One region of the Streptomyces sp. NBC_00670 genome, then DNA from elsewhere that is predicted to be linked to it. Evidence: riboswitches for the same ligand, from Rfam matches in the RefSeq annotation. Region 1 holds a riboswitch; each other region holds the start of a gene.
What was found. Region 1 has a riboswitch for cobalamin ahead of OIE12_RS07485 (cobalamin biosynthesis protein). Riboswitches for the same ligand answer to the same signal wherever they lie in the genome.
Positions count from the first base shown of each region.

Region 1 (7,148 bases):
TCGGCGGCGAGGCGGCCGGCGGCCAGGCCGGTGGCGCCGGCGAGGCCGGCGGTGAGGGCCAGGGCTGTGGTGAGGGTGGTGGGGGTCGGCCTGACAGTGCGCACCGGTCCAGTGTCGTGGGTGCGGGGGGCTTCGGCCAGCGGGCCCCCTTTTTGGTGGGGTGCTGTGGTTTGTTTCGCCCCCGCCGCCCCTACCCTTCCCGTCCCTTCAAGGGGCTCGGCCCCTTGGACCCCGGGGGGGCGCGTTGTCGGGTGCGGGTGGGTGGGGGCTTCTCGCGCAGTTCCCCGCGCCCCTTAAGGGGCACGGTGAGTGCTCGCGCCCGCCGCGGCGGAGCCGCGCAGACAACACAGCCCCGCGCCCCTTAAGGGGCGCGCTGCTGGCCGTAGGTGTGCAAGCGGGCCTTGACCTCGTTCAGTTGGTCGGGGGTCAGGAGGGTGGGTGGGCCTGCCGACGTTGCTGTGGCCGTGAGCCAGACGTGGCACATCCATTCGAGTTGGGCGGTGTGGTCATAGGCCTGGTCGAGGGTGGTGCCGTAGGCCAGGGTGCCGTGGTTCTGGAGGAGGCAGGCGGTGCGGTCGGTGAGGGCCTGGAGCACGTTGTCGGCCAGCTCGGGGGTGCCGTACGTGGCGTAGGGGGCGACCCGGACGGGGCCGCCCATGGCCGCGGCCATGTAGTGGATCAGCGGGAGCTCCCGGACGAGTGTGGAGACCGCCGTCGAGTGCACCGCGTGGGTGTGCACGACCGCACGTGCGTCGGTGGTGCGGTACACCGCGAGGTGCATGGGGAGTTCGCTGGTCGGCCGCAGTGTGCCGAGCACCTGGCGGCCGTCGAGTCCGACGCCGACCACGTCGTCGGGGCCCAGCCTGTCGTACGGCACTCCGGTGGGCGTGACCAGCACCGTGTCCCCGACCCGTACCGACACGTTGCCGGAGGTGCCGACGACCAGTCCGTCGGCGACCGTGCGGCGGGCGGTGGCGACGAGCGCCTCCCAGGCGTCGGCCACCCCGCCCTCGGCCGCCTCCCGCACCCGCACCCGTTCCCGCCGTTGCTCCCGTCCCGGGTTCTGCCGCTGCTCAGTCATGGCGCGATCATGCCAGGTGCGCCGTGCGCGCCCGGCGCTCACGCCCGGCGCATACGCCCCTGAACGCGCCCCTATGAGCCGATTGGATGATGATTGGCCGATTTCCTCCCGTCTTCTACTACTCTCTGGGGCTCCTGCGGGGCCGTCCGTGCGCGACGGTTCCCGCGCCCGCGTGTCCACCGTCCCCCGGGGGGATCCATGACCTCACGTCACGCTGCCCGCACCCTGACGCTCGCGCTCTGCGGTGCGCTGCTCGCCACGGGCGCGGCGGCGCCCGCCCGGGCCGTCGCCGCGGGCAAGCCGAAGGGGCACGACGTCTCCTCGCACCAGGGCGGCGTCGACTGGGCGAAGGCCAGGGCGGACGGGGCGGCGTTCGTCTACGTCAAGGCGACCGAGTCCACCGACTACCGCAGCCCCACCTTCAAGAAGCAGTACGACGGGGCGCGCGCCGCCGGGATCCTGCGCGGCGCATACCACTTCGCCGTGCCGGACCGGTCCTCCGGCGCCACGCAGGCGGCGTACTTCGTGCGCAACGGCGGCGCCTGGCGCGCGGACGGCCGGACGCTGCCGCCCGCGCTGGACATGGAGTACAACCCGTACGGATCGCACAAGTGCTACGGGCTGGGCAAGGCCGCCATGGTGCGCTGGATCAGAGCGTTCAGCGACGAGGTGCTGCGGCTGACCGGGCGCCGGCCCGTGCTGTACACCACGGCCAACTGGTGGCGGCTGTGCACCGGCGACAGCACCGCCTTCGCCGCGGACCACGCGCTGTGGATCGCCCGGCACGGCACCTCCGGTACGGGGGCGCTGCCGGGCGGCTGGAACACCTGGACGTTCTGGCAGTACGCCACCGCCGGCACCCTGCCCGGCGACCAGAACCGCTTCAACGGCTCGCTCGCCGGGTTGAAACGGTTCGCGCGGGGCTGACGCGGGGCGGCGGGTGCGCGGACACCGCCGGAAAGCGGAATCGCGGCACCCCGTTCGGGTCACCGCACCGCCCGCCCTCGTTCACCTGCCGTTCACCCAGGTTGCCTACCGTCCAGGTGACACTGACGTCCAACAGAAGCCTGGGTAAATGGAACACATCACGCTCCTCCTGGGTATCGTGATTGTCACCGCACTCGTGTTCGATTTCACGAACGGTTTCCACGACACAGCCAACGCGATGGCCACCACCATCTCGACCGGCGCCCTGAGGCCCAAGACGGCGGTGGCCATGTCCGCCGTGCTGAACCTCGTCGGCGCGTTCCTCTCCGTGGAGGTCGCCAAGACGATCTCCGGCGGCATCATCAACGAAGAGGGCCTGCGGACCGAAGTGATCTTCGCCGCCCTCGTCGGCGCGATCCTGTGGAACCTGCTGACCTGGCTGCTGGGTCTGCCCTCCAGTTCCTCCCACGCACTGTTCGGCGGTCTGATCGGCGCGGCGGTCATGTCGGCCGGCTGGTCGTCGGTGAACGGCTCGACCGTCGTCACCAAGGTCCTCATCCCGGCGGTCGCCGCGCCCGTCGTGGCCGGGCTGGCCGCGATGCTCGCGACCCGGCTGACGTACGCGATCGGCAACCGGGCCGACGAGAAGGCCACCGCGAAGGGGTACCGGGCCGGGCAGATCGCCTCGGCCGGGCTGGTCTCGCTCGCGCACGGCACCAACGACGCGCAGAAGACCATGGGCATCATCACCCTCGCCCTGGTCACCGGAGGCGTTCTCGCGCCCGGCTCCAACCCGCCGATGTGGGTCATCTTCTCGGCCGGTACGGCGATAGCGCTCGGCACGTATCTGGGTGGCTGGCGGATCATCCGCACCCTCGGCAAGGGGCTGACGGATCTGGCGCCGCCGCAGGGGTTCGCCGCGCAGACCAGTGCGGCGACGGCGATCCTCGCCTCCTCGCACATCGGTTTCTCCCTTTCCACCACCCAGGTCTGCTCCGGTGCGGTGATGGGCTCCGGGCTCGGGCGGCGGGGCGGGGTGGTCCGCTGGTCCACCGCGACCCGGATGTTCGTCGCCTGGTGTCTGACGCTGCCGGCGGCGGGGCTGGTCGGGGCGGGGGCGGAGTTCCTCACGAAGCAGGGGACGTGGGGGACGGTGGTCACGGGTGCGCTGTTGGTGGCGGGGGCCGGGACGATCTGGGTGCTGTCGCGGCGGACGCCGGTGACCGTGGACAACGTCAATGAACTCGACGCGGGTGAGGCCGGCTCCGGTGCCGTCGAGTCGCCGGGGGTGGTGACCGCGGCGATCGCCGCGGTGGCGCCGCCGCCGGTGGGGGTGCCCCCGGCGGGGGCGGGGTTGCAGGCGACCATTCCCGCGCCGGCCGCCGATGCGGGGCCGGCCGCGGAACCCAACCGTGCGGCCACGGTGTAAGGAGCGGACGGCATGAAGATCGACTGGGTTGCGCTGGGTTCCGTGTTCGGGGTCTCGCTCGTGGTGACGGTGGGGCTGGTGGGGTTGTTCACGCTCGGGATCGTGGGGCTGACGAAGAGGGAGTCGGCGCGGGGTGGGGGGGCCGTGCTTGCCGCGACGGGAGCGTACGTGTGCTTTGCCGCGTGTGCGGCGGCTGTGGCGTACGGGATTCATCTGATCGTGGCGTAGCCGGAGCCGTGGTCGTGTTGTAGCCGTGGTCGTGTTGTAGCCGTGGTGGTGGGCGGGGGTGGGTTTTTTTCGCCCCCGCCGCCCCTACCCTTCCCGTCCCTCAAGGGGCGCTGCCCCTTGGACCCCCGGGGGGGGGTGGGGAGTTGGGGTGGGTGGGAGAGGGCGCCTGAGAGCTCGGGTGGGTGGGGTTCTTGGGCGGGTGCGGGCTCGTTGTGGCTTGTCGCGCAGTTGCCCGCGCCCCTCATGGGGCGCGGCTCTTGCGTTCGTCGCGCCCCGCGCCCCTTACGGGCCACCGTTCCGCGGCGGGTTCGTGGTGGGGGGTGTGGGACTTCGCACAGCAGGTCAGGGGCAGGTTGACCTGTTGTGCGGGCGCGTGGTGGACTGCCGGGGCCAATGCGGCGGCAGGAGAGGAAGCCGGTGGAAATCCGGCGCGGTCCCGCCACTGTCACCGGGGTAGGAATCCCGGGAGCCAGGAACTCTCACCGCCGGTCTCGTCGAACCAGGGCGTGGACACCCTGAGTGAGGACATATCGCCATGCGCGGCTGCCGACCGAGGTTCACCAGCGACACCTTGACCGATCCCACGGCCGGCTGACCCCGTGGGTGCCGAACGCTTCGCGTACGGCGCCACCGCCGGCCTCCTCGGCGACCTGCTCCTCGGCGATCCGCGCCGCGGGCATCCGGTCGCCGTGTTCGGCCGTGCCGCGGCCGCCGTGGAGCGCGGGCTCTGGCGCGACCACCGTGGCTGGGGCGCGCTGCACACCGTCGTGTGCGCCGGTGGCGCCACGGCGCTCGGAGCCGTCGCCGCGCGCGCCGTACGCCGCTCCCCCGCCGCCTCGATCGCCCTGACCGCGACCGCCACCTGGGCCGTCGTCGGCGGCACCTCGCTCGTCCGCGAGGCGCGGGCCGTCGGGCGGGCGCTGGAGGCCGGTGACGTGGACGCCGCCCGGGCGCGGCTGCCGCATCTGTGCGGACGCGACCCGCAGGCGCTGGACGCCGACGGGATCGCGCGGGCGGTCGTCGAGTCCGTCGCCGAGAACACCTCCGACGCCGTCGTCGGCGCCCTGGTGTGGGGCGCCGTCGCCGGTGTGCCGGGGCTGCTCGGCTTCCGGGCCGTCAACACGCTGGACGCCATGGTGGGTCACCGCTCCCCCCGTCATCTGCGCTACGGCTGGGCCTCCGCACGCCTGGACGACCTCGCCGGTGCGCCGGGGGCGCGGCTCACCGCCGTCCTCGCGGCCGTCGCCGGACCGGACCCCCGGGGTGCGGTACGGGCCTGGCGGGCGGACGCGTCCCGGCATCCGAGCCCCAACGCCGGTCCCGTGGAGGCGTCCTTCGCGGGGGCGCTCGGGGTGCGGCTCGGCGGCACCTTGTCCTACGCGGGGCGTGTGGAGCACCGTCCGGTCCTCAACGGCACCGGGCGCGCCGTGCGGACGGACGACATCGAGCGCGCGGCGCGGCTCTCCCGACGCGTGAGCTGGCTCGCGCTGGGCGTGTGCGCGGGCGTGCGGCTCGTGTTCGGGCGCCGTCGGACGAAGGGACGTATGTCATGAGCGGCGGCACCGACCGTCGGCCGGGCGGCGGGCTGCTCGTCGCCGGAACCACCTCCGACGCCGGGAAGAGCGTCGTCACCGCCGGTATCTGCCGGTGGCTGGCGCGGCAGGGCGTCAAGGTCGCGCCGTTCAAGGCGCAGAACATGTCCCTCAACTCGTTCGTCACCCGCGAGGGCGCCGAGATCGGGCGCGCGCAGGCCATGCAGGCCCAGGCGTGCCGGATCGAGCCGACCGCGCTGATGAACCCCGTCCTGCTGAAGCCGGGCGGCGAGCGCAGCAGCCAGGTCGTGCTGCTCGGCCGGCCGGTCGGCGAGATGAGCGCCCGCGGCTACCACGGCGGCCGGCAGCAGCGGTTGCTCGGCACCGTGCTCGACTCCCTGGCCGAGCTGCGCGCCACGTACGACGCGGTGATCTGCGAGGGCGCGGGCAGCCCCGCCGAGATCAATCTGCGCCGTACCGACATCGTCAACATGGGGATCGCGCGCAACGCGAAGCTCCCCGTGGTCGTCGTCGGCGACATCGACCGGGGCGGCGTCTTCGCCTCCTTCTTCGGCACCGTCGCCCTGCTCTCTCCCGAGGACCAGGAGCTGGTCGCCGGGTTCCTCGTCAACAAGTTCCGGGGCGACGTCTCGCTCCTCGAACCCGGCCTCGACATGCTGCACGGCCTCACCGGCCGCTCCACCTACGGCGTCCTGCCGTTCCGGCACGGACTCGGCATCGATGAAGAGGATGGACTCAGGGTGTCGCTGCGCGGCACCGTACGGGAGTCGAACACCGCGCCGCCGGTCGGCGAGGACGTGCTGCGGGTCGCCGTGTGCGCGGTCCCGCTGATGTCCAACTTCACGGACGTCGACGCGCTCGCCGCCGAACCCGGCGTCGTCGTGCGGTTCGTGGACCGGCCGGAGGAGCTGGCCGACGCCGATCTCGTGGTGGTTCCGGGGACCCGGGGGACGGTCCGCGCCCTGGAGTGGCTGCGGGAGCGGGGGCTCGCGGACGCGCTGCGGCGCAGGGCGGCCGAGGGGCGGCCGGTGCTCGGGATCTGCGGCGGCTTCCAGATCCTCGGCGAACGCATCGAGGACGAGGTCGAGTCGCGCGCCGGGCGGGTGGACGGCCTCGGGGTGCTGCCCGTACGGGTCCGGTTCGCCCCCGGGAAGACCCTCGCCCGGCCCGTCGGCGAGGCCCTCGGCGAGCCCGTCGAGGGGTACGAGATCCACCACGGGGTCGCCGACGTCACCGGCGGAGAAGCGTTCTTGGACGGCTGCCGGGTCGGCGCCGTCTGGGGCACGCACTGGCACGGCTCGCTGGAGTCGGACGGTTTCCGGCGCGCCTTCCTGCGCGAGGTGGCCGCCGCCGCAGGCCGCCGCTTCGTCCCCGCCCCGGACACGTCGTTCGCCGCGCTCCGCGAGGAGCAGCTCGACCGGCTAGGCGACCTGATCGAACAGCACGCGGACACGGACGCGCTGTGGCGGCTCATCGAGTCCGGCGCGCCGCAAGGACTGCCCTTCATCCCACCGGGAGCGCCCGCATGAGCACAGTGTTGTTGTTGTCGACCGCCGACACGGACCTGCTGGCGGCCCGGGCCGCCGCCGGTGCCGGGTACCGGATCGGCAACCCCACCCGCGTGGACGTCGCCGCGGAGCTGCCCGCGCTGCTCGACGGCGCCGACCTCGCCGTCGTACGGCTGCTGGGCGGCAAGCGGGCCTGGGAGGACGGGCTCGCCGCGCTGAAGGCGTCCGGCGTGCCGACCGTGCTGCTCGGCGGGGAGACCGTGCCGGACGCCGAGCTGATGGCGGAGTCGTCGGTGCCGGCGGGCGTGGTGGCCGAGGCGCTGCGCTATCTGGTCGAGGGCGGCCCCGACAACCTCACCCAGCTCGCCCGGTTCCTGTCGGACACCGTGCTGCTGACCGGCGAGGGCTTCGACGAGCCGCGC
Region 1 is NZ_CP109017.1:1,674,181-1,681,328, forward strand. Features, by position in the region: gene OIE12_RS07460 (alpha/beta hydrolase) at 1-104, opposite strand, end outside; gene OIE12_RS07465 (class II aldolase/adducin family protein) at 362-1,081, opposite strand; gene OIE12_RS07470 (lysozyme) at 1,280-2,008, shown strand; gene OIE12_RS07475 (inorganic phosphate transporter) at 2,157-3,437, shown strand; gene OIE12_RS07480 (hypothetical protein) at 3,450-3,665, shown strand; cobalamin riboswitch at 4,025-4,164, shown strand; gene OIE12_RS07485 (cobalamin biosynthesis protein) at 4,265-5,218, shown strand; gene OIE12_RS07490 (cobyric acid synthase) at 5,215-6,747, shown strand; gene cobN (cobaltochelatase subunit CobN) at 6,744-7,148, shown strand, end outside.

Region 2 (7,148 bases), 3.2 Mb from region 1:
GATCTTGTCGAGGGCGGCGGTCAGCTCCTTGTACGTCTTCGGGGGCGTCTTGACCCCGACCGAAGCCGCCACGTCCTTGCGCCAGTTGGCGACGCGGCCGCCGGCGTAGTACGGCACGCCGTAGGTCTTGCCCTCGTAGGTGACGGAGGCCTTCAGGCCGTCCAGCCAGGCGTCGGAGTTGTCGAACTTCGCCGCGTCGACGGGGGCGAAGGCGCCCTTGACCATGTAACCGAGCATCTCGGTGTTGCCCATCTCGACCACGTCCGGCGCCTTGTCGGTGGCGAGGACGGCGTCGAGCTTGGTGTTCTTGTCGGGCCAGCCGTAGTACTCGTGCTTGATCTTGATGCCGGGGTGCTTCTTCTGCACCGCCTTGTCGGCGGCCTTGACCAGCGCCGGCCAGTTGTTCTGCGCGTCCACCGTGAGCCAGACGGTCAGCTCCTTGGCGTCCGCGCCCTTGGCCGAGTCCCCGTCGTCACTGCCCCCGCACGCCGCGATGGAGACCATCATGCCCGCGATACCGATCGCGGCTGTCAGCTTGCGCTTCACGCCACCCTCCTCAGGGATGCCACGAACCCCCCTGTCCCCCTCGGCGTGCCGCGACGAAGTGCTGCGCGGCGACGTGCCGCGTACGTGCGTTGCCCGTGGGGCCGGGACCTGGTCCAGTGGTGTAGACCAGTAGGGGGAGCTTGGCCCGGACCAATAGGAGTGTCAAGGGCGTTGGAGCCCGCGTGAGGCGTCCGTTATGGGACCTACATATGCAAGAACCTTTACGTAGGAAGGATGCGAAAAGGCCAGGTCGGCAGCGGTTCCGGTGGGTGTACCACTGGGTGGACCACTGGGCGGACGGTGGACTAGACCACCGCGGTCGGCTGGCGGTATACAAAGGAGGTCCCCGGCACGCGTGCGCGGGATCCCCTCACGGAACGTGTGGAGTCACCCACACGAAGCCGTGCCACGATGTGAGCCGTGACCGGCGGGACCCGTCGGCCCCCGCGGCACCGAGCCGGGAAGGCGGAGCATGAGCACCGACGTCAGCAGTGCGGAGAGCGAGGGCGGAGCACCCGTCCGTACGGCGCGCGTGCCGAAGTACTACCGCCTGAAGAAGCACCTGCTCGACATGACCCGCACCCTGCCGCCCGGCACCCCGGTCCCGCCCGAGCGCACGCTGGCCTCGGAGTTCGACACCTCGCGCACGACCGTGCGCCAGGCGCTGCAGGAACTCGTCGTCGAGGGACGGCTCGAGCGCATCCAGGGCAAGGGCACGTTCGTGGCCAAGCCGAAGGTGTCGCAGGCCCTGCAACTGACCTCGTACACCGAGGACATGCGCGCACAGGGCCTGGAGCCCACCTCCCAGCTCCTGGACATCGGGTACATCACCGCCGACGACCGGCTCGCGGAGCTCCTCGACATCACCGCCGGCGGCCGGGTGCTGCGCATCGAACGGCTGCGCATGGCCAACGCCGAGCCGATGGCCATAGAGACGACCCATCTGTCGGCCAAGCGCTTCCCGGCGCTGCGCCGCTCGCTGGTGAAGTACACCTCGCTCTACACCGCGCTGGCCGAGGTCTACGGCATCCACCTCGCGGAGGCCGAGGAGACGATCGAGACGTCGCTGGCCACGCCGCGCGAGGCCGGGCTGCTCGGCACGGACGTGGGGCTGCCGATGCTGATGCTCTCCCGCCACTCCCTGGACAAGGAGGGCCGGCCGGTGGAGTGGGTGCGGTCGGTGTACCGGGGCGACCGGTACAAGTTCGTGGCTCGGCTCAAGCGGCCGCTGGACTGAGCGGCTCCCGGGCTCACGCCATGTTCGGGACGGGTGCGTGACCTACCGTGACCACCTGTCCCCTTTTCGTCGCCTTCCCCAACCGTTATGCGGACAAGGGTTCCGTTCCCTGGACGCGGTGACCTAGATTTCCCTGCGCATTGCCCGGTTGACCAGCGAGGGGACGGAGCCGCACATGTCAGATGCCCCAGGAGTCGGCAGAGGGGTGGTGACGCCCTTGCGGGTCGCCATCGGCCTCTGCCTCGTCGCGCCGTTCGTGGCGATGCTGTGGGTCGGTTCGTACGCCAAGACCGACCCGACGTTCATCGGCATCCCGTTCTTCTACTGGTACCAGATGCTGTGGGTGCTCATCTCCACCGTGCTGACGGTGACCGCCTACAAGCTGTGGCAGTTCGACCAGCGCGGGCGGGCCTCCCGTGACGCCTCCGCGGCCTCGGCGGCCTCCTCGAAGGGAGGTGCGGCGGAATGAAGGACGGCGTGAACGGCGTCGCACTCGGCGTCTTCATCTTCTTCTTCGTGCTGGTCACCGCGATGGGCTTCCTCGCGGCCCGCTGGCGCAAGGCCGAGAACGAGCACAGCCTGGACGAATGGGGTCTGGGCGGACGGTCGTTCGGCACCTGGATCACCTGGTTCCTGCTGGGCGGCGACCTCTACACCGCGTACACCTTCGTGGCCGTCCCGGCCGCGATCTACGCGGCGGGCGCCTCCGGGTTCTTCGCCGTGCCGTACACCATCCTGGTGTACCCGCTGGTCTTCACCTTCCTGCCGCGCCTGTGGTCCGTCAGCCACCGGCACGGGTACGTCACCACCTCCGACTTCGTGCGCGGGCGGTTCGGCTCCAAGGGGCTCTCGCTCGCGGTGGCCGTGACCGGCATCCTGGCGACGATGCCGTACATCGCGCTCCAGCTCGTCGGCATCCAGGCGGTGCTCGACGTGATGGGCGTGGGCGGGGGCGAGAACACCAACTGGTTCGTGAAGGACCTGCCGCTGCTGATCGCCTTCGGCGTCCTGGCCGCGTACACGTACTCCTCCGGACTGCGGGCCCCCGCGCTGATCGCGTTCGTCAAGGACGCGCTCATCTACATCGTCATCGCGGTCGCGATCATCTACATCCCGATCAAGCTCGGCGGCTTCGACGACATCTTCGCCTCGGCGGGCGAGAAGTTCGCGAAGGCGGGCGCGGGCGGCGTGATCCCGGCCGCAGGCGGACAGTGGACGTACGCCACGCTCGCGCTCGGCTCGGCGCTGGCACTGTTCATGTACCCGCACTCGATCACGGCGACGCTCTCCTCGCGCAGCCGTGAGGTGATCCGGCGCAACACCACGATCCTGCCGCTGTACTCGCTGATGCTGGGTCTGCTGGCGCTGCTGGGCTTCATGGCGATCGCGGACGGGATCTCCGTGAAGAACGGCCAGCTGGCCATCCCGCAGCTGTTCGAGAACATGTTCCCCGACTGGTTCGCGGGTGTGGCCTTCGCGGCCATCGGGATCGGCGCGCTGGTGCCGGCGGCGATCATGTCGATCGCGGCGGCGAACCTCTTCACCCGCAACATCTACAAGGACTTCATCAAGCCGGACGCGACGCCGAAGCAGGAGGCCCAGGTCTCCAAGTTCGTCTCGCTGCTGGTCAAGGTGGGCGCGCTGGTCTTCGTCCTGACGATGGACAAGACGGTGGCGATCAACTTCCAGCTGCTCGGCGGCATCTGGATCCTGCAGACGTTCCCCGCGCTGGTGGGCGGCCTGTTCACCCGCTGGTTCCACCGCTGGGCGCTGCTGGCCGGCTGGGCGGTCGGCATGGTGTACGGCACGGTGGCCGCGTACGGCGTGGCCTCGCCGACGCAGAAGCACTTCGGCGGGTCCTCGGACGAGATCCCCGGCATCGGGGAGATCGGCTACATCGGTCTGACCGCGTTCGTGCTGAACGTGGTGGTGACGGTGGTGCTGACGTTCGTCCTGCGGGCGGCGAAGGCGCCGGAGGGCGTCGACGAGACGACGGCGGACGACTACACGGTGGACGTCGGCGACGCCGGCGTCGAGCCGGAGCTCCCGCCGGCGACGGCGGGGACGTCGCACTAGTCGTCGCGATACGCGCCACGTGCGCGGAAGGCCGCGGCTGCCCCTCGGGGGCGGTCGCGGCCTTGGTGCGTGCGCCGCCTCCCCGGGGTTCGCGCGTGGGCCGCCTCCCCGGGATTCGTGCCGGGCCGCCCTCCCGAGACTCCCTGCCCGCGTCCGACACAACATCTGGTCCCTCAACCGGCCGTCCGCCACAACATGTATGCTCAGCACGCTGCCGCCGCAGGGGAATCCGGTGTGAATCCGGAGCTGTCCCGCAACGGTGTATCCACGCGTACGCGCGTCGAGGTGAGTCCGAGGACCTGCCGGCAGTGCGCCCGGCCGTCCGGCCGGGTGCCCGACGTCCGGGCCTCGTGGAATGGGCCGGGGACGCGACCCGGCGCACCCGCGCGCCACCGTGTTGCTCCCTGTCCTCGTCATGGCCCGTGCCGAACGAGGGAGAGCACCCATGACCATCGCCCCGGCGGTTCCCGCCCCGGCGCCCCCGGCGGTCGGGGAACCCGACGGCCCCGGCGCCGCCCTGCTGCGCACCCTCACCGCGCTGACCGTCGACCTCCAGGGCGCCGACCCCGGCCGGGTCGCCGCCGCGGCCCTGCGCGGCCGGTCCGCCCACGCCGACGAGGCCGAGCTGCGCGAGCTGGCCACGGAGGCGGCCGCCGGGCTGATCTCCGAGGACCCGGCCCACTCCCGGCTGGCCGCCAGGCTGCTGACCCTCGGCATCCGCGCCGAGGCCGCCTCGCAGGGCGTCGTCTCCTTCACCGACTCCGTCGCCACCGGCCACCGCGAGGGCCTGATCGCCGACCGCACCGCCGCGTTCGTACGGCTGCACGCGGACCGCCTGGACGCGCTGATCGACCCGGACGCCGACGACCGCTTCGGCTACTTCGGCCTGCGCACCCTGCACAGCCGCTATCTGCTGCGCCACCCGCTCACCCGCAAGGCCGTCGAGACGCCGCAGCACTTCCTGCTGCGGGTCGCCTGCGGACTCGCCGAGGACGACAGCACGCGGTCCGTGGACGAGGTCGCCGCCCTGTACGGCCTGATGAGCCGCCTGGACTACCTCCCCTCCTCCCCCACCCTCTTCAACTCCGGCACCCGGCACGCCCAGATGTCGTCCTGCTACCTCCTGGACTCCCCCAAGGACGAGCTGGACTCCCTCTACGACCGCCTCCACCAGGTCGCCCGGCTCTCCAAGCACGCCGGCGGCATCGGCATCGCCTACTCCCGCGTCCGCGCCCGGGGTTCGCTGATCCGCGGCACCAACGGGCACTCCAACGGCATCGTCCCGTTCCTGAAGACGCTGGACGCCTCGGTGGCCGCCGTGAACCAGGGCGGCCGGCGCAAGGGCGCGGCGGCGGTCTACCTGGAGACCTGGCACGCGGACGTCGAGGAGTTCCTGGAGCTGCGGGACAACACCGGCGAGGACGCCCGCCGCACGCACAACCTGAACCTCGCGCACTGGATCCCGGACGAGTTCATGCGCCGGGTGGACGCCGACGGCACCTGGTCGCTGTTCTCCCCCGCCGACGTGCCGGAGCTGACCGACCTGTGGGGCGCCGAGTTCGACGTCGCCTACCGCAGGGCGGAGGAGGCGGGGCTCGCCCGGAGGACACTGCCCGCCCGTGAGCTGTACGGCCGCATGATGCGTACGCTCGCGAGCACCGGCAACGGCTGGATGACCTTCAAGGACACCGCCAACCGGACCGCGAACCAGACCGCCGAGCCCGGCCACGTCGTCCACTCCTCGAACCTCTGCACGGAGATCCTGGAGGTCACGGACGACGGGGAGACGGCGGTCTGCAATCTGGGCTCGGTCAACCTCGGCGCGTTCGTCCGGGACGGGGACCTCGACTGGGAGCGGCTGGACGCCACCGTCCGCACCGCCGTGACCTTCCTCGACCGGGTCGTCGACATCAACTTCTACCCGACCGAGCAGGCGGGCCGCTCCAACGCCCGCTGGCGCCCGGTGGGGCTCGGTGCCATGGGGCTCCAGGACGTGTTCTTCCGGCTGCGCCTGCCCTTCGACTCCCCCGGGGCGAAGGCCCTGTCCACCCGCATCGCCGAGCGGATCATGCTCGCCGCGTACGAGACCTCCGCCGACCTCGCCGAGCGCCACGGCCCCGCGCCGGCCTGGAAGAAGACCCGTACGGCCCGGGGCGTACTGCACCCCGACCACTACGGCGTCGAGCACACCTGGCCGGAGCGCTGGGCCGCGCTGCGGGAACGCATGGCGACGACCGGGCTGCGCAACTCGCTGCTGCTTGCCATCGCGCCGACCGCGACCATCGCCTCGCTCGCCGGTGTCTACGAGTGCGTCGAGCCGCAGGTGTCCAACCTGTTCAAACGCGAGACGCTGTCGGGCGAGTTCCTCCAGGTCAACTCGTACCTGGTGGACGACCTCAAGCGACTCGGCGTGTGGGACGCGCGCACCCGGGAGGCGCTGCGCGAGGCGAACGGCTCGGTGCAGGGCTTCTCCTGGATCCCCGAGGACGTGCGCGCGCTGTACCGCACCGCCTGGGAGATCCCGCAGCGCGGCCTGATCGACATGGCCGCCGCCCGCACCCCGTACCTCGACCAGGCCCAGTCGCTGAACCTGTTCCTGGAGACGCCGACCATCGGGAAGCTCTCCTCCATGTACGCCTACGCCTGGAGGTCCGGGCTGAAGACGACGTACTACCTGCGCTCCCGCCCGGCCACCCGTATCGCCCGCGCGGCACGGGCCACCGCGGCCACCGCCCCCGCCGCACCGGCCGCTCCGGACCCCGAAGCGGTCGCCTGCTCCCTGGAAAACCCCGAGTCCTGCGAGGCCTGCCAGTGATGTCCACCGAGACCCCCGCGAACCCCACCAAGAACCTGCTCGACCCGGGCTTCGAGCTCACCCTGCGCCCCATGCGCTATCCCGACTTCTACGAGCGCTACCGGGACGCCATCAAGAACACCTGGCACGTCGAGGAGGTCGACCTCCACTCGGACGTCGCCGACCTGGCGAGGCTCAGCCCCGAGGAGCAGCATCTGATCGGCCGCCTGGTGGCCTTCTTCGCCACCGGCGACTCGATCGTCGCGAACAACCTGGTGCTGACGCTGTACAAGCACATCAACTCCCCGGAGGCGCGGCTGTACCTGTCCCGCCAGCTCTTCGAGGAGGCCGTGCACGTCCAGTTCTATCTGACGCTCCTTGACACCTATCTGCCCGACCCGGACGACCGGGCCGCCGCCTTCGCGGCCGTGGAGAACATCCCGTCCATCCGGGAGAAGGCCGAGTTCTGCTTCCGGTGGATGGACTCGGTCGAGT
Region 2 is NZ_CP109017.1:4,909,266-4,916,413, reverse strand. Features, by position in the region: gene OIE12_RS21955 (extracellular solute-binding protein) at 1-546, opposite strand, end outside; gene OIE12_RS21950 (GntR family transcriptional regulator) at 1,019-1,783, shown strand; gene OIE12_RS21945 (DUF3311 domain-containing protein) at 1,959-2,252, shown strand; gene mctP (monocarboxylate uptake permease MctP) at 2,249-3,859, shown strand; cobalamin riboswitch at 4,058-4,180, shown strand; gene OIE12_RS21935 (ribonucleoside-diphosphate reductase subunit alpha) at 4,305-6,674, shown strand; gene OIE12_RS21930 (ribonucleotide-diphosphate reductase subunit beta) at 6,674-7,148, shown strand, end outside.
Region 2: linked by a shared signal. The riboswitch ahead of OIE12_RS21935 (ribonucleoside-diphosphate reductase subunit alpha) and the one ahead of OIE12_RS07485 (cobalamin biosynthesis protein) in region 1 are both predicted to bind cobalamin.

Region 3 (7,148 bases), 4.1 Mb from region 1:
GTCCAGCGCGGCCAGCGGCTCGTCGAGGAGGAGCAGCCGGGGCCGGGTCGCCAGCGCCCGGGCGAGCGCGACCCGCTGTGCCTGGCCGCCGGAGAGCCGGCGCGGCTTGGCGCCCGCGTGCTCGGCCAGCCCCAGCCGCGCCAGCCACTCGGCGGCCTGCGCCCGCGCCTCCGCCTTGGACGCGCCCCGGCAGCGCGGCCCGAACGCCACGTTGTCCAGCGCGGTCAGATGCGGGAAGAGGAGATAGTCCTGGAAGACGACGCCGACGGGGCGGGCCTCGGGCGGCGTACGGTCCAGCGGCACCCCGTCCAGCCGCAGCCGGCCACCGCTGCCACCGTCACCGTCGTCGGACAGGGGGACCAGGCCCGCCAGCGCCCGCAGTGCCGTCGTCTTGCCCGCGCCGTTCGGGCCGAGCAGCGCGACCACCTCGCCGGGCGCGGCGGTCAGCGTGACGTCGAGACGGAAGGAGCCGCGGGAGACGAGCAGCCGCGCGTCGAGACCCTCGTCGGTCCGTGCCGCCTCCACCGGTTCGCCCACCGTCCTCATGACGCCGTCAGCCAGCGGTCGCGCAGCCCGGCCAGCACCGCGATCGACACCGCGAGCAGCACCAGGCTGAGCGCGATCGCCGCCGCCGGGTCGTTCTGGAGCGCCAGGTACACCGCGAGCGGCATCGTCTGCGTACGGCCGGGGAAGTTGCCGGCGAAGGTGATCGTCGCCCCGAACTCGCCCAGCGCCCGCGCCCACGCCAGCACCGCGCCCGCCAGCACGCCGGGCGCGATCAGCGGCAGCGTGACCCGGCGGAAGGCGGTGAACCGGGACGCCCCCAGCGTGGCGGCCGCCTCCTCGTAGCGCGGGTCGGCCGCCCGCAGCGTGCCCTCCACGCTGATCACCAGGAACGGCATCGCCACGAACGCCTCCGCCAGCACCACGCCCGTCGTCGTGAACGGCAGCGTGACCCCGAACCACTCGTCCAGCCACTGCCCGACCACCCCGTTGCGGCCGAGTGCCAGCAGCAGTGCCACACCGCCCACCACAGGCGGCAGTACCAGCGGCAGCGTCACCAGCGCCCGCAGCAGGCCGCGCCCGGGGAACTCGGTACGGGCCAGCAGCCAGGCCAGCGGCACGCCGAGGACGAGACTGACGGCGGTCGCGGCCGTCGCGCTCAGCAGCGAGAGCCGCAGCGCCTGCCAGACCTGCGCGCTGGTGAGCTGGTCCGGGAGATCGCGCCACGGGGCCCGGAGCAGCAGCGCGAGCAGCGGCAGCAGGAGAAAAAGGAGGCCCACCAGGGCAGGGAGCAGCAGCGGCAGCGGGGCGCCGGTGCGACGGCCGCCCGGCAGCGGGACGCGGGTGCGTCGGCCGCCCGGCAGCGGGGCGCCCGTGCGACGGCCGCCCCGGACCGGCCGCGCACGTCGAAGCCCGCCCGTCACGGTGAGAGGAACCCGGACGCGCTCATCACCTTCTGGCCCTCCGCCGACTTCACCAGGGCGATGAACGCCTTCGCCCCGGCCGCGTTCTCCGCGTTCTTCAGCTGGACGATCGGATAGTCGTTGACGGCCTTGGCCGACTCGGGGAACTCCACGCCCTCCACCTTGTCACCCGCCGCCTTCACATCGGTGCGGTAGACGACGGCCGCGTCGGCCTCCTTCAGCTCCACCTTCGTCAGCGCGCTCTTGACGTCCTGCTCGTACGAGACGGGGGTGAGCTTCAGGCCGCTCGCCTCCAGCGCGGTCTGCGCGGCCGCGCCGCACGGCACGGTCTTGGCGCACAGGACGACCTTGAGCCCCGACTTCGTCAGGTCCTTCAGGGAGGAGATCTTGTCGGGGTTGCCGGGCAGGGCGGCGATCTCCAGACGGTTGCGCACGAAGGTCGACGGCGTACCGGCCGCGTCCTTGGCGTCCGTCACTGTCTTCATCGTCTTCGGGCTGGCGGAGGCGAACACGTCGGCGGGGGCGCCGCCGGTGATCCCGGCGGCGAGGCTGTCACTGCCGCCGAAGTTGAAGGTGACCTTCGTGCCCGGGTACCGCTTCTCGAACGTCTTCCCCAGCGCGGTGAAGCTCTCCTGGAGGGAGGCCGCCGCGAACACGGTCACCGTCCCGGAGACCTTCGCCGAGTCATCGGAACCGGAACCGGAACCGGAATCGGAATCGGACGAACAGGCACCGGCCGCCACCAGCACGGCGGCGACACCGACCCCGGCGAACACCCGCCGACGAGCACGGCGGGACATACGGGTCATCACTGAAGGTCTCCCTCTGCCTGGGCGTCACACCTCATGGCCACCCTGATCATATTCTCGCAGATACGAGGCAGAGGGCACCAGATCGCCAGCAGAAGCAACGGTGTCTAGCGAATCAACCTGGCACGTGCGTTACATCAGGGGCGCGGGGAACTGCGCGAAACGGGGCGGAGCCCCGTGCCCCCTCACCCGCCGTCGGCCGCCCGCGGCCGCCCCCACCGCTGCTCGACCCGAGCCAGCCGCCAGTACCCGATGGCCAACGCCCACACCACCACGAACAGCCCGGCAATCACGTACCCGACGTTGTCGAGATCCAGCCCCGCGATCCACCCCGTCACGGAGTCCGTCAGATCCAGCTTCTCGTGCAGCACGCCAACGAGCTCGATCGTCCCGATCACGAACGCGACGGCGATCGACAACCCCGTGATCGTCAGGTTGTAGAACACCTTGCGCACCGGGTTGGAGAACGCCCACTGGTAGGCGAAGTTCATGAACGTCCCGTCCAGCGTGTCGAACAGGCTCATCCCGGCGGCGAACAGCAACGGCAGGCACAGGATCGCGTACCACGGCAGCCCCGCGGCCGCACCACTGCCCGCCATCACCATCAGCGTCACCTCGGTCGCGGTGTCGAAGCCGAGCCCGAAGAGGAAGCCGAGTGGGAACATCTGCCCCGGACGGCTGATGGAGCGGGTGAGCCGGCCCAGGATCCGGTTCATGAACCCCCGCGAGTCCAGATGCGCCTCCAGCGCCTCCTCGTCGTACGTGCCGGCCCGCATCGCCCGGAACACCCGCAGGATGCCGAGCAGCGCCACCAGGTTCAGGGCGGCGATCAGATACAGGAAGCCGCCGGAGACGGTGGTGCCGACCACGCCCAGCACCTGGTGCGTGCGCGAGCCGTCGTCCAGCAGCGTGCCGGCGAGCGCGGCGCCGCCCGCCACCAGCGCGGCCATGGCGACCACCACGCCGGAGTGCCCGAGCGCGAACCAGAACCCGACCGACACCGGACGCTTGCCGTCGGCCATGAGCTTGCGGGTGGTGTTGTCGATGGCCGCGATGTGGTCGGCGTCGAAGGCGTGCCGCATGCCGAGCGTGTAGGCGGTGATGCCGAGCCCGATGCCGAAGGCCTTGGAGCCGACCTCGTAGTGCTCGGGCACCACCAGCAGGAACAGCACCCCGAACGCCACCACGTGCAGGGCCAGGATCACCGCCAGCAGTCCGGCGGTACGGACGGTGTCCTCACGCCGCCAGCGGAAGGAGACGGTGGGGACGGCGGCCGCGTCGGCCGCGGGGGTCGCGGGGTCTGTGGGGGCCGCGGGGGTCGCGGACGATCGCCCGGAAGGGCGCGCGGGCAGGGCCATTTCGCATCACGCTCCAGCACCTCGTGGATCACTTCGTGAGATGCCGTGGCCGGTCTCCTGGCTGACGGGTCGACGCGCCCGCCCCAACCTTCCCGGCCGTGCGTGCGCACGACCAGTGGCGCCACCCGAGGGCGGCACGGGACGGGAACTCCCCGATCACAGTGGCGAGGGCCGCTCCGGACTCGACCCCCCGAAAGGGGCCTGCACCGGTCTTCCCGAGCACCACGGCCCGGCCACCATAGGGGGCGCCCGCCGACACCTGCAAGACTGCATATCTGCGCAGGTGTTGCAGGTGGGACAGATCACGCAGAGCAGGTGTGGCAGGTGGCACAGATCACGCGGACGCCGCGGAGCACGCGAGGACGATCCGAAAGCCCCGGAACCGGCCACCGTCCGCCGTCCGCCTGGAACAATGCCCGCATGCATCTCGTCCCCGCCGACCGTGCCGACCGGCGCACCATCGACGGCCACCGGGTGTGCGAGGCCATCGCCGCCATCGGTGAGCCGGAGGCCGTACGCGCCTGGGCCGACCGCTTCTCCCTGCTCGCCGACCCCGGCCGGCTCTCCCTCCTGCTGGCCCTCGACCGGACGGGACCGCTCGCCGTCTCCGACCTCGCCATCGCCACGGGCATGAACGACCCGGCGGTCTCGCAGGCGCTGCGGCTGCTGCGGACGGCGGAGGTGGTGGCGGGGGAGCGGCAGGGGCGGATCGTGCGGTACCGGGTGATCGACCCGGTGATGCTGGACCTTCTGAAACTGGTCAGAACCACCTGAACCGCATCGGATCGGCAGACCGGCCGCGATGCCGGGGGCGTCGCGGACCGTGTCGCGTTCGGCCGATCGGGTGACGATGCGTAAGAATTGGCCCGTGCAGATGACCAGTGCGAGCCGACGGGGAGGGCCGGTGAACAGCCACGATGTCACCGACGAACAGTGGGAAGGGCTCGCCCAGGTCGTGCCGCTGCGTGGCCGGGACGCCTGGCCGTCGGCGGTGGACCACCGTTCCTACGACCACCGGGCCTACGCCGAGGCCGAGACGGAGGCCAGGCGCCGGTTCGTCGTCCTGCGGGTCAACGTCTTCGCCGACGCCCGCGACGTCGCCGAGACGCTGATGGCCGGCGTCCCGGTCCTCCTCGATCTCACCAACGCGGAGACGGAGGTCGCCAAGCGCGTCCTCGACTTCAGCACGGGAGTCGTCTTCGGCCTGGCCAGCGGCATGCACCGGGTCGACAAGAACGTCTTCCTCCTCACCCCACCGGACACGGAGGTCACCCCGCCCCAGTAGGGGCGCGGGGCGCGGGGCGCCGTGGTTCCGAACGGCTCCGCGCCCGGGTCAGCCCAGTGCCGCGTCCCAGCGGGTGGGCTCCTCCTCCGTCAGTGCCAGACGGCGGAGCATCTCCTGGACACGGTCCCGGGACTCGTCCGCCGCGTCGATCGCTTCCATGCACTGCCAGTACGCCCCTTCCTCTCCCGCCGTGCTCGCGAGGGCGACCAGTGACATGGCCACCTCCACGAGCAGCGAGCCCAGTTCCAGCAATGCCTTGCGCGCGTCGCCCAGTTCGGTGAGGTGCGCGGCGCGCAGATCGGCGACGAGGGGTGGCGGGGCGTCCAGGACCCCGCACCCTCTGCCCGCCAGTTCCGTCAGCCCCAGCGCCTCGCCGCGGAGCTGCGGGGGGCCGGACACCGCGAGCCGGCTGCCGATCGCCTGCGCCAGGGCGTAGGCCTGCCACGCCTCCGCCGTGATCCGTAAGGCGTCCTCGCTGTCCGTCAGGGCACGCCTGCTCTCCACGATGAGCCGCACCGCGTCCATGCGCTGCCCCCGTTCCCTCCGGCGCGCTCGCCACGCGCCCACCCGACTCCCTTGTTCATTACCCAGAGTGAAGGTCATCCAGTCGAAAAGCCAGAGGTCGTCCGAAATCTGTGGACAGAGGGCCGATGGTGGACAACATCATCACTACATGGAGTGACGAAGGAGGGTGGGGTTCACGCCTCGGGGGCGGGCTCCGGGGCAGTCCCCGGTTCGGGCACCGGGGCGGGTGCGGGGAAGCGGATCTCGTTGCGGTCGATCTTCTCGTCCAGCGCCGTCAGCAGGTCGACGTCCAGCCGCTCGCAGAGCTGGAGCAGATACGCCAGCACGTCAGCGACCTCGTCCCGGACCCGGAACGCGGTCTCGGGGTCCGTCATCACCCGTTCCGACTGCTCCGGTGTCAGCCACTGGAAGATCTCCAGCAGTTCGGACGCCTCCACGCTCAGCGCGGCCGCCAGGTTCTTCGGGGTGTGGTGCGGCCACCAGCCGCGCGCGGCCGCGAAGTCCACGAGCCGGCGTTGCAAATGGGCCAGATCCGGCGGGTGTTGGTCATGGGGCTGTTCCTCATGCGGGTGTTCGTTCACGCGCCCAGGTGTAGCACCGTCACGCCCTCCACCCCGGCCACCCGCGAGGCGTCGGCGACCGCGCCGATCAGCCGGATGTGCCCGCGGTCGCACATCCGCACCGCCAGCCGCAGCAGTTCCCGCAGCTGGTGCGGGTCCAGGGAGCGGTCGAGGCCGTCCGCCAGCACGGTGAGCGTCTGCAATGCCGCCGGGACCTCCCCCACGGGGTCCACCTCCAGGACTCCGGGCCCGGTGAGCAGTACCAGGGCGAGGGCGAGATGGCGCAGTTCGCCGTCGCCGAGCAGTTCGAGCGGCGTGGCCGGGGAGCCCTCGCCGCGGTCGACGCAGGCGCGGAGAAGGCCGTCGTCACCGTGCTCCACCCGCAGTCCGGTCACCGTCCCCGCGGTGCCGGCGCGGACGGCGGCGACCAGCAGCGCGTGCCGCTGCCCGCACTCTTCGCGGGTGCGGAACAGCACGTCGGCGAGGTTGTCGCAGCCGGACAGCAGCCGGCCCCCGCCCGGTGCCACGGGGGCGCGCATCCGCTCGGGGCGCGGGTCGCAGGGAAAGACCGAGCGCAGTGCCACCACCATCTGCTCGGCGGCCGCGAGCACCCTGCGCTGACCGTCGGTGCCCCCGGCCACGCGCAGCGGGAGCAGGGCGGTGCCGAGCCGGTCGTCGGGCAACGGCCCCCTCGTCACCGGGACGGCGCCGGCGGTGTGCCAGGCGGCCTGCACGACGCGGCGGCCGGGGTCGCGCAGCGCGGTCTGCAGCAGCGGCAGCCCGTCGGACGTCAACCGTTCGCCGACGAGGCGGAGTTCGGGTTCGACCTGGACGGCCACGTCGAGGCGGACGGGACCGGCGGGGCCGTCGGCGGTGCAGCCGATGCGGAAGCCGCGGCGGTGCTGGGGGTCGGGGCGGGCGGTGCGGGGCACGCAGGTCGCCGGGGCCGGGAACGCCTCCGTGAGGTCGGCGCCGGCGGCGAGGCGGGCGAGGGCGGCGTAGGCCTCCAGGGCGCGGGACTTGCCGCTGCCGCTGGGGCCGGTGAGGAGGGTGAGACGGCCCAGCGGGAGGGTGGTGCGGCGGTGGCCGGCGTAGGTGGAGAGGTGGAGTTCGGTGAGGTGGGGGCGGAGGGTGGTGGGGGTCCGCGCGGGGGCCGGGGGCGGGTGCATGCGGGGAACGTAGAC
Region 3 is NZ_CP109017.1:5,763,732-5,770,879, forward strand. Features, by position in the region: gene OIE12_RS25570 (ABC transporter ATP-binding protein) at 1-546, opposite strand, end outside; gene modB (molybdate ABC transporter permease subunit) at 543-1,367, opposite strand; gene modA (molybdate ABC transporter substrate-binding protein) at 1,424-2,236, opposite strand; gene OIE12_RS25585 (HoxN/HupN/NixA family nickel/cobalt transporter) at 2,422-3,594, opposite strand; cobalamin riboswitch at 3,625-3,836, opposite strand; gene OIE12_RS25590 (ArsR/SmtB family transcription factor) at 4,015-4,368, shown strand; gene OIE12_RS25595 (cell division protein SepF) at 4,469-4,879, shown strand; gene OIE12_RS25600 (DUF6099 family protein) at 4,928-5,404, opposite strand; gene OIE12_RS25605 (nucleotide pyrophosphohydrolase) at 5,578-5,985, opposite strand; gene OIE12_RS25610 (ATP-binding protein) at 5,982-7,133, opposite strand.
Region 3: linked by a shared signal. The riboswitch ahead of OIE12_RS25585 (HoxN/HupN/NixA family nickel/cobalt transporter) and the one ahead of OIE12_RS07485 (cobalamin biosynthesis protein) in region 1 are both predicted to bind cobalamin.

Region 4 (7,148 bases), 1.3 Mb from region 1:
GGCCCGGGCCCTGGTCGACGCCGTGCACGAGGCCTTCGCCCACGGCGTGGCGCACACCAGCCTGATCGGCGGGATCATCATGGCCGCCGGTGCGCTGATCGTCCTCGCGGTGCTGCCCGGCCGCAGGGCCCGCGCGGCGGACGGGCAGCCCGCCGAGGAGGCCCGCTCCGAGGAGCACGCCGAGGTCGGCTGACCGCCCGCCCTTCCCCGTGACCGCGGTGGACCGGAGTGTAAGCCGTGGTCACGGGATACCCGTCGCGGAATGTGGAGCGCGGCCCACCGGCCGCGGGGTACGGACACCCCGCGGCCGGTGCCGCGACGGCGAAAGGGAGCTCGGGTGGGCGTGCGCGCGCAGGCGGAGGAACGGGGCGGGCACCCCGCGGACACGGCCGAGGGGGCCGACCCCAGGCGGTGGAAGGCCCTGTCGGTGACCCTGGTGGCCGGCTTCATGAGCCTGCTGGACGTCACCATCGTCGCCGTCGCCCTGCCCTCCATGCAGCGCGAGCTGCACACCTCGGCCCCGGCCATCCAGTGGGTGGTCTCCGGTTACGCGCTGACGTTCGCCCTGGTCCTGGTCGCCGCGGGCCGGCTCGGGGACGCCCTCGGCAGGCGCCGCATCTTCCTGCTGGCCCTCACCGCCTTCGTGCTGTGCAGCGCGGCGGCGGGCGCGGCACCCGACGTGACGCTGCTGGTCGTGGCCCGGCTGGCGCAGGGCGCCGCCGCCGGCTGTCTGGCGCCGCAGAACTCGGCGCTCATCCAGCAGCTGTTCCGGGGCGCCGAACGCGGCCGGGCGTTCGGTCTGTTCGGGGCGACCGTCGGCATCTCCAGCGCGGTCGGCCCCGTGGTCGGCGGGCTGGTCCTCACCCTGGCCGGCGGGGAGGAGGGCTGGCGCTGGCTGTTCTACCTCAACGTGCCCGTCGGCGCCCTCGCGCTCGTACTCGGCCTGCGACTGCTGCCCCACGTGAAGCCCGGCCGGCGCGAACGGCTCGACCTGCCCGGGATCGCGCTGCTCGGCGCGGGCGTCCTGGCCGTGATGCTGCCGCTGGTGATGGCCGAGTCCGGCGGCGTACGGCGGCTGTGGTGGCTGTTCCTCGTCGGCGTGGCGCTCCTTGTGGCCTTCGCCCGCTGGGAGTGGCGGGTCGGCGCCCGTGACGGGCAGCCGCTGCTGGATCCCCGGCTGGTCACCTCCACCCGCGGGTACGCGGCGGGGGCGGCCATCGCCACCCTGTACTTCGTGGGCTTCAGCGGGGTGTGGCTGGTGTTCGCGCTGTTCTTCCAGAACGGCGAGGGCTACTCGCCGCTGCGCTCCGGGCTCGCGGTGACCCCGTTCGCCCTCGGTTCGGCACTCGGCGCGGTGGTGTCCGGACGGCTGGTGGAACGGCTCGGCCGGCTGCTGACGGTGTGCGGGCTCGTCGGTGTCCTGGTGGGCCTGGGCACGGCGGTCGCCGTGCTGCGGTTGATGTCCGGCGGGGCCGCGGTGTGGTGGGCGGCCCCGGCGCTCCTCGTCGGCGGGCTGGGCAGTGGCTGCGTCATCTCGCCCAACATCACCATGACGCTGCGGGACGTGCCGGTGCGGATGGCGGGCGCGGCCGGGGGCGCGCTGCAGACCGGGCAGCGGCTGGGCGGAGCCGTCGGTACGGCGGCCCTGCCCGGGCTGTTCTACATGGTGCTGGGGCACGCCGGCCACCACTACCGCACCGCCGTCGCGGTCGCCATCGGGTCCGGCCTGCTGCCGATACTGGGCGCGCTGGTCCTGGCCGTACTCGACTGGCTGCGGGACCGCAGGGCCGAGAAGCACGACCCCTGCGCGCCCGAGGTGTCCCACAGCCACGCCCACCCCGGTCAGGGCTGACCCCGGCCACCGCCCGCCCGCCGCAGGAAGCGGACGACGGGATGCCCGGGCCCCTCCTGGACCTCGGCACGCACCCCGTACACCCGCTTGATGAGCGCGGGGGTGAGCACCTCTCCCGGGGTCCCCTCCGCGACCGCGCGCCCCTCCGCCAGGACCAGCAGCCGGTCGCAGTACATCGCGGCGAGGTTGAGGTCGTGCAGGGCGATCACCGTGGTGACGGGCAGCCCGGCGACGAGGTCGAGCAGGTCGAGCTGGTGCTGGATGTCGAGGTGGTTGGTGGGCTCGTCCAGCAGGAGCTCGCGCGGCTCCTGGGCCAGCGCCCGGGCGATCTGGGCGCGCTGGCGTTCGCCGCCGGACAGGGTGTGCCAGGACTGGCCGGCCCGGCCGGTCAGTCCGGTGCGTTCCAGGGCCTCGGTGACGGCCCGGGCGTCGGCGTCCGTGGGCGTCGTCCAGGCGCGGCGGTGCGGGATGCGGCCCAGGGCGACGACCTCGCGGACGGTCAGCTCGGTCTGGGTGTGCGCGTGCTGTTCGACGGTGGCGATCCGGCGGGCGACGGCACGGCGGCCGACCCGGGACAGCTCCCGCCCGTCGAGGGTGACGACACCGGCGGTCGGGGCCAGGACCCCGGCGAGCAGCCGCAGCAGGGTGGACTTCCCGGAGCCGTTGGGGCCGAGCAGGCCGACGGTCTCCGCGGGGCGCAGGGTGAGCGTGACCCCGTCGACCAGGAGCCGGCCGTCGGTGCGGCGCGTGGCCCGCTCGGCGGCCAGTCCCTCCGTACACTCCCCCGCCTGCCCGCTCATGCCTTCCTCCGGTCCCGGTACAGCACGGCCACGAAGGCCGGGACGCCGATGAGGGAGGTGACGACGCCGACCGGCACCTCCTGCGGGTCCAGCACCGTACGGGCCGCGGTGTCGACCCACACCAGGAAGACGGCGCCCGCCAGCGCGGTGACGGGCAGCAGTCGGGCGTGCCCGGAGCCGGTGAGCACCCGGGTGGCGTGCGGCAGCACCAGGCCGACGAAGCCGATCGCCCCGGCGCAGCTCACCAGGGCGGCGGTGAGCAGCGCGGTCGCGCACAGCAGGACGAGGCGGGCGCGCGCCACCCGTACGCCGAGCCCCGCGGCGGCCTCCTCACCGAAGGCGAACGCGTCCAGGGTGCGGGCGTGGCCGAGGCAGACCAGCAGGACGACGCCGAGCACGCCGGAGCACAGCAGCACCTCCGACCAGCCCGCGCCGGTCAGCGAGCCGAGCAGCCAGAACAGCACGCCCCGGGTGGTCTCGGCGTCCGCCGACGTCAGCACGACGAAGGAGGTCAGTGCGGAGAACAGCTGCATGGCGGCGACCCCGGAGAGCACCACCCGGTCCGTGCTGCCGCCCAGGCTGTGGCTGAGCAGCAGCACCAGAGCGAACGACAGCAGCGCCCCGACGAACGCGCCCGCCGACAGCGACACCGCTCCTCCGCCCACCCCGAGGACGACCACCGCGACCGCCCCGGTGGAGGCACCGGAGGAGACGCCGAGAACGAACGGGTCGGCCAGCGGATTGCGCAGCAGCGACTGCATCACCGCCCCGCACAGCGCGAGCCCCGCCCCGCACACCGCGGCCAGCAGCGTGCGCGGCATCCGCAGGTTCCACACGATGCCGTCCCGCAGCGGCGCGAGCGCGCTCTCTCCCAGGCCGACGTGCGAGGCGACCGACGCCCACACGTCCGCCGCCGAGATGTCGGCGGGCCCGATGGTCACGGCGAGCGCGACCGACACGGCCAGCGCCAGCAGCCCCCCACCCGTCAGCAGCGCGACCCGCGCGCTCACTTCGCGAGCCCGAAGTCGCGCAGCCCCGCGGCGACCTGCTCGATGCCCTCGACGGTGCGCAGGGAAGGGTTCATCGCCTGCCCGCTGAGCAGGACGTAGCGCTTCTCGCGGACGGCGGTGAGATGGCGGGTGGCGGGGTTGCTCTCCAGGAACCGGATCTTGGCCTTGGCGGACTCCGCCGTCTGCGACTTGCGCGTCAGATCGCCGATCACCAGGACGTCCGGGTCGCGGTCGGCGACGGTCTCCCAGTTGATCTGCGGCCACTCGTCGTGCGTGTCGTCGAAGACGTTCTCCGCGCCGACGGCACGGGTGATGGCGCCGGGGGCGCCGCAGCAGCCGGCCAGATAGGGCGACTGGGAGTTGGCGAACCAGTACATGAGGGAGACACCGGAGGCGTCGAGCCCGTCGGTGGCGTCCGTGACCCGCTTCTTCAGCCGCGCCACGAGCTTCTCCCCCCGCGCGTCGACGCCGAAGGCACGGGCCAGGTCGCGTATCTCCCCGTACACGGTGTCGAGGGTGAGCGGCGTGCTGCGGGAGCCGTCGCCGCCGCTGTCGTTGTCCTTGCCGGCGGCGCAGTCGGAGGGCGAGACGTAAGTGGGCACGCCGAGTTCCTCGAACTGGCCGCGGGTGGCCACGCCGCCCTTGCCGAGCGTGGAGACGAACGAGGCGGTGACGAAGTCGGGTTCGGCGTCCAGCACCTTCTCGAAGGAGGGGTTGTTGTCGGCCAGCCTCGGCACGGTGGCGTTCTGCTTCTCCAGTCCCTTCATCACGGGGTCGGTCCAGGTGGCGGTCCCGGCCATGCGGTCGGCGAGACCGAGGGCGAGCAGGATCTCGGTGGTGCCCTGATTGAGGGAGACGGCACGCTGCGGCGGCGACTTCAGGGTCACCTTGTGCCCGCAGTTGGTGAGGGTGACGGCGCCCTCGGTGTCCCCGCCGCTTGGGACGCCGGAGCCGGCGCAGGCGGTGACGAGAAGGACAGGGGCGACGAACAGCGCGGCACGACGGAACATGGAACGCCTCGATTGTCGGGGCTCGAACGCGGAGCCTGGCCGGTGGACTTCCCCCGCGCACGGGCGCGGAGGTGCCAGCAGGTCTTCGGACTCGGGTTCGTCCGGACGAGGCGCCTTCCCGAGGAGAGGTCGACACCGGCGGTGTACCGCCGGCACCCTCCCACTCCCAGTGGCGTAGAGATGCCCCGCCCGTCCCCCTCACCGCTGCGCGTCAGCTCCGGATTCCCACCGGATTCCCTGGCCATGGTGCGGCACGACTGGCCCCCGCAGCGTACAAGAACCCCACCCGCCACGAACCAGCGCCCCGTAAGGGGCGCGGGGCTGTATTGCATCTGCGGCTCCGCCGCGGGGGCGCGAGAAGCGCGCCCGTAAGGGGCGCGGGGAACTGCGCGACCAGCCCCCACCGGCGGTCAGCCGACAAAGCACTCCCGGGGTCCAAGGGGCGGAGCCCCTTGAAGGGAGGATGGGGGTCCCCCCTGCTCGAACGAAGTTGAGAGCTTGGGGGAGGGTAGGGGCGGCGGGGGCGAAAACCAAAAAGAGGCCCACCCCGACAACCGTCGGAATGGGCCTCACCGAGCGCTGGGCAGGCCTTGCACCTGCATCTCCCCGCAGGAAGCGGGGCGTCTTTCCTTGGACGACCAACGCCTGGAGTTCACCGCCCGGTTACCCCGGCGGCACTTCCAAGATCTACTCTACCCCACTCCCCACACCCCCCGCACCACCCCCGAGCCGCAACATCACCTTCCCACTCCCACTCCCCCGGTCCCCCGCGACCACCAACGCCTCCCCCGCCCGCTCGATCCCGAACTCATGCGTCACCAAGGGCGACAGGTCCAAGCCCTCCCCCAACGCCCGCAACGCCTCACCGATCTCGTCGACGAACCGGTACGACCCCACCCACGTGATCTCCCGCGTCACCAACTCCCCCAGCACCGCGGGAACTTCGGCCCCCGGCAAGTTACCCACCTGCACCACCGTCCCCCCACGGGCAGTGGCCCGCAGCACGGGCCCGAGCGCGCCCGGCGCCCCCGACGCCTCGAACACCACCTCCACGTCGTCCGGCAACCGCTCGCCCCGCCCGGTGTTCCGCACCTCCCCCGCGCCCAACGCCCGGGCCACACCGAGCGAGGACTCCGCGATGTCGGCGGCGACCACGGCCCCCGCACCCCGCAGCCTCGCCGCGGCGACGACCAACGACCCGATGGGCCCCACCCCGTTGACCAGTACGGTCCGCCCCCGCAGGTCACCGGCACGGTGCACGGCGTGCAGCGCGACCGCCAACGGCTCGGCCAGCGCCCCGTCCCGCGTGCTCACCCCGTCCGGCAGCACCCTGAGCTGCCCGGCCGGCACGGCCTTGAGCTCGCTGAACCCCCCGTCGGTGTGCGGATCGAAGGCGGCGGAGCCGAAGTACCGTACCCGTGCGTGGAGGTTGGTGCGTCCGGCGATCCGCTCCGGCAGTACCTCGTCCCCGACCACCCGGGCCGGATGGACGGCGACCGGCTGCCCGCCCTCGAACCCGCGCACACCGGGCCCCGTGCGGACGACCCGCCCGGCGACCTCGTGCCCGAGCACCATGGGGTGCTTGAGCACGGCCGTACCGGACCCACCGTGCCGCCAGTACGCCAGGTCGGAGCCGCAGATCCCGCCCCACTCCATGGCGACGAGCACCTCACCGGGGCCGGGTACCGGATCGGGCAGCTGGTCGATGCGCAGATCACCGGCACCGTGTACGACGACGGCCTTCATGCCGCGTCCTCCCATCGGACGAGGTCGCGCCCCTTCGTCTCGGGTGCGACCCAGGCGGAGACGAGCGTGATGAGGGAGTAGCCGACGAGCATCGCGGCGATGGGCCACCAGTGGTGGGTGGCGGCGGTGAGCGTCGCCGCGATGACGGGTCCGACGGCGGTGGCGAGGATGCCGCCGATCTCCTTGGCGACGGCGAGCTGGGTGAACCGGGTGCGGGAGCCGAAGAGTTCGGCCATGGTGACGCTCTCCAGCGAGAACAGTCCGAGGACACCGATGTTGAGGGCGAGGACGACCGCGATCGTGAGCGCCACGGTGCCGCCGTTGGCGATGACGTACATCAGTGGTACGGCGACGACCATGGTGAGCGCGGTCAGCGCGAGGTAGACGGGCCGGCGGCCGAAGCGGTCGCCGAGCAGGCCGACGACCGGCACGGTGACGAAGCCGAGCAGTGAGCCGTAGACGATGGCGGTGGTGGGTACGGAGCGGTCCACCATGAGGGTGGTGGCGAGGTAGCCGACCAGGAAGGTCTGGATGAGCCCCGAGTTGCCGGCCTGGCCGAAGCGCAGACCGAGCGCGAGGAAGAAGGCCCGGCCCTTGCGCTGGCGCAGCCCGGCCTCCAGGGTGTGCGCACCGGCCGCGCCGGGCTCCGTCCCGGGACCGCCGTCGGCCTGCAGTTCCTTGCGCGAGAGCGCGACACCGTCGACCACGTCGGGGCGTTGCTCGAAGACCG
Region 4 is NZ_CP109017.1:409,399-416,546, forward strand. Features, by position in the region: gene OIE12_RS01695 (MFS transporter) at 1-193, shown strand, start outside; gene OIE12_RS01700 (MFS transporter) at 338-1,852, shown strand; gene OIE12_RS01705 (ABC transporter ATP-binding protein) at 1,843-2,652, opposite strand; gene OIE12_RS01710 (FecCD family ABC transporter permease) at 2,649-3,662, opposite strand; gene OIE12_RS01715 (ABC transporter substrate-binding protein) at 3,659-4,672, opposite strand; cobalamin riboswitch at 4,732-4,949, opposite strand; gene OIE12_RS01720 (L-idonate 5-dehydrogenase) at 5,360-6,418, opposite strand; gene OIE12_RS01725 (MFS transporter) at 6,415-7,148, opposite strand, start outside.
Region 4: linked by a shared signal. The riboswitch ahead of OIE12_RS01715 (ABC transporter substrate-binding protein) and the one ahead of OIE12_RS07485 (cobalamin biosynthesis protein) in region 1 are both predicted to bind cobalamin.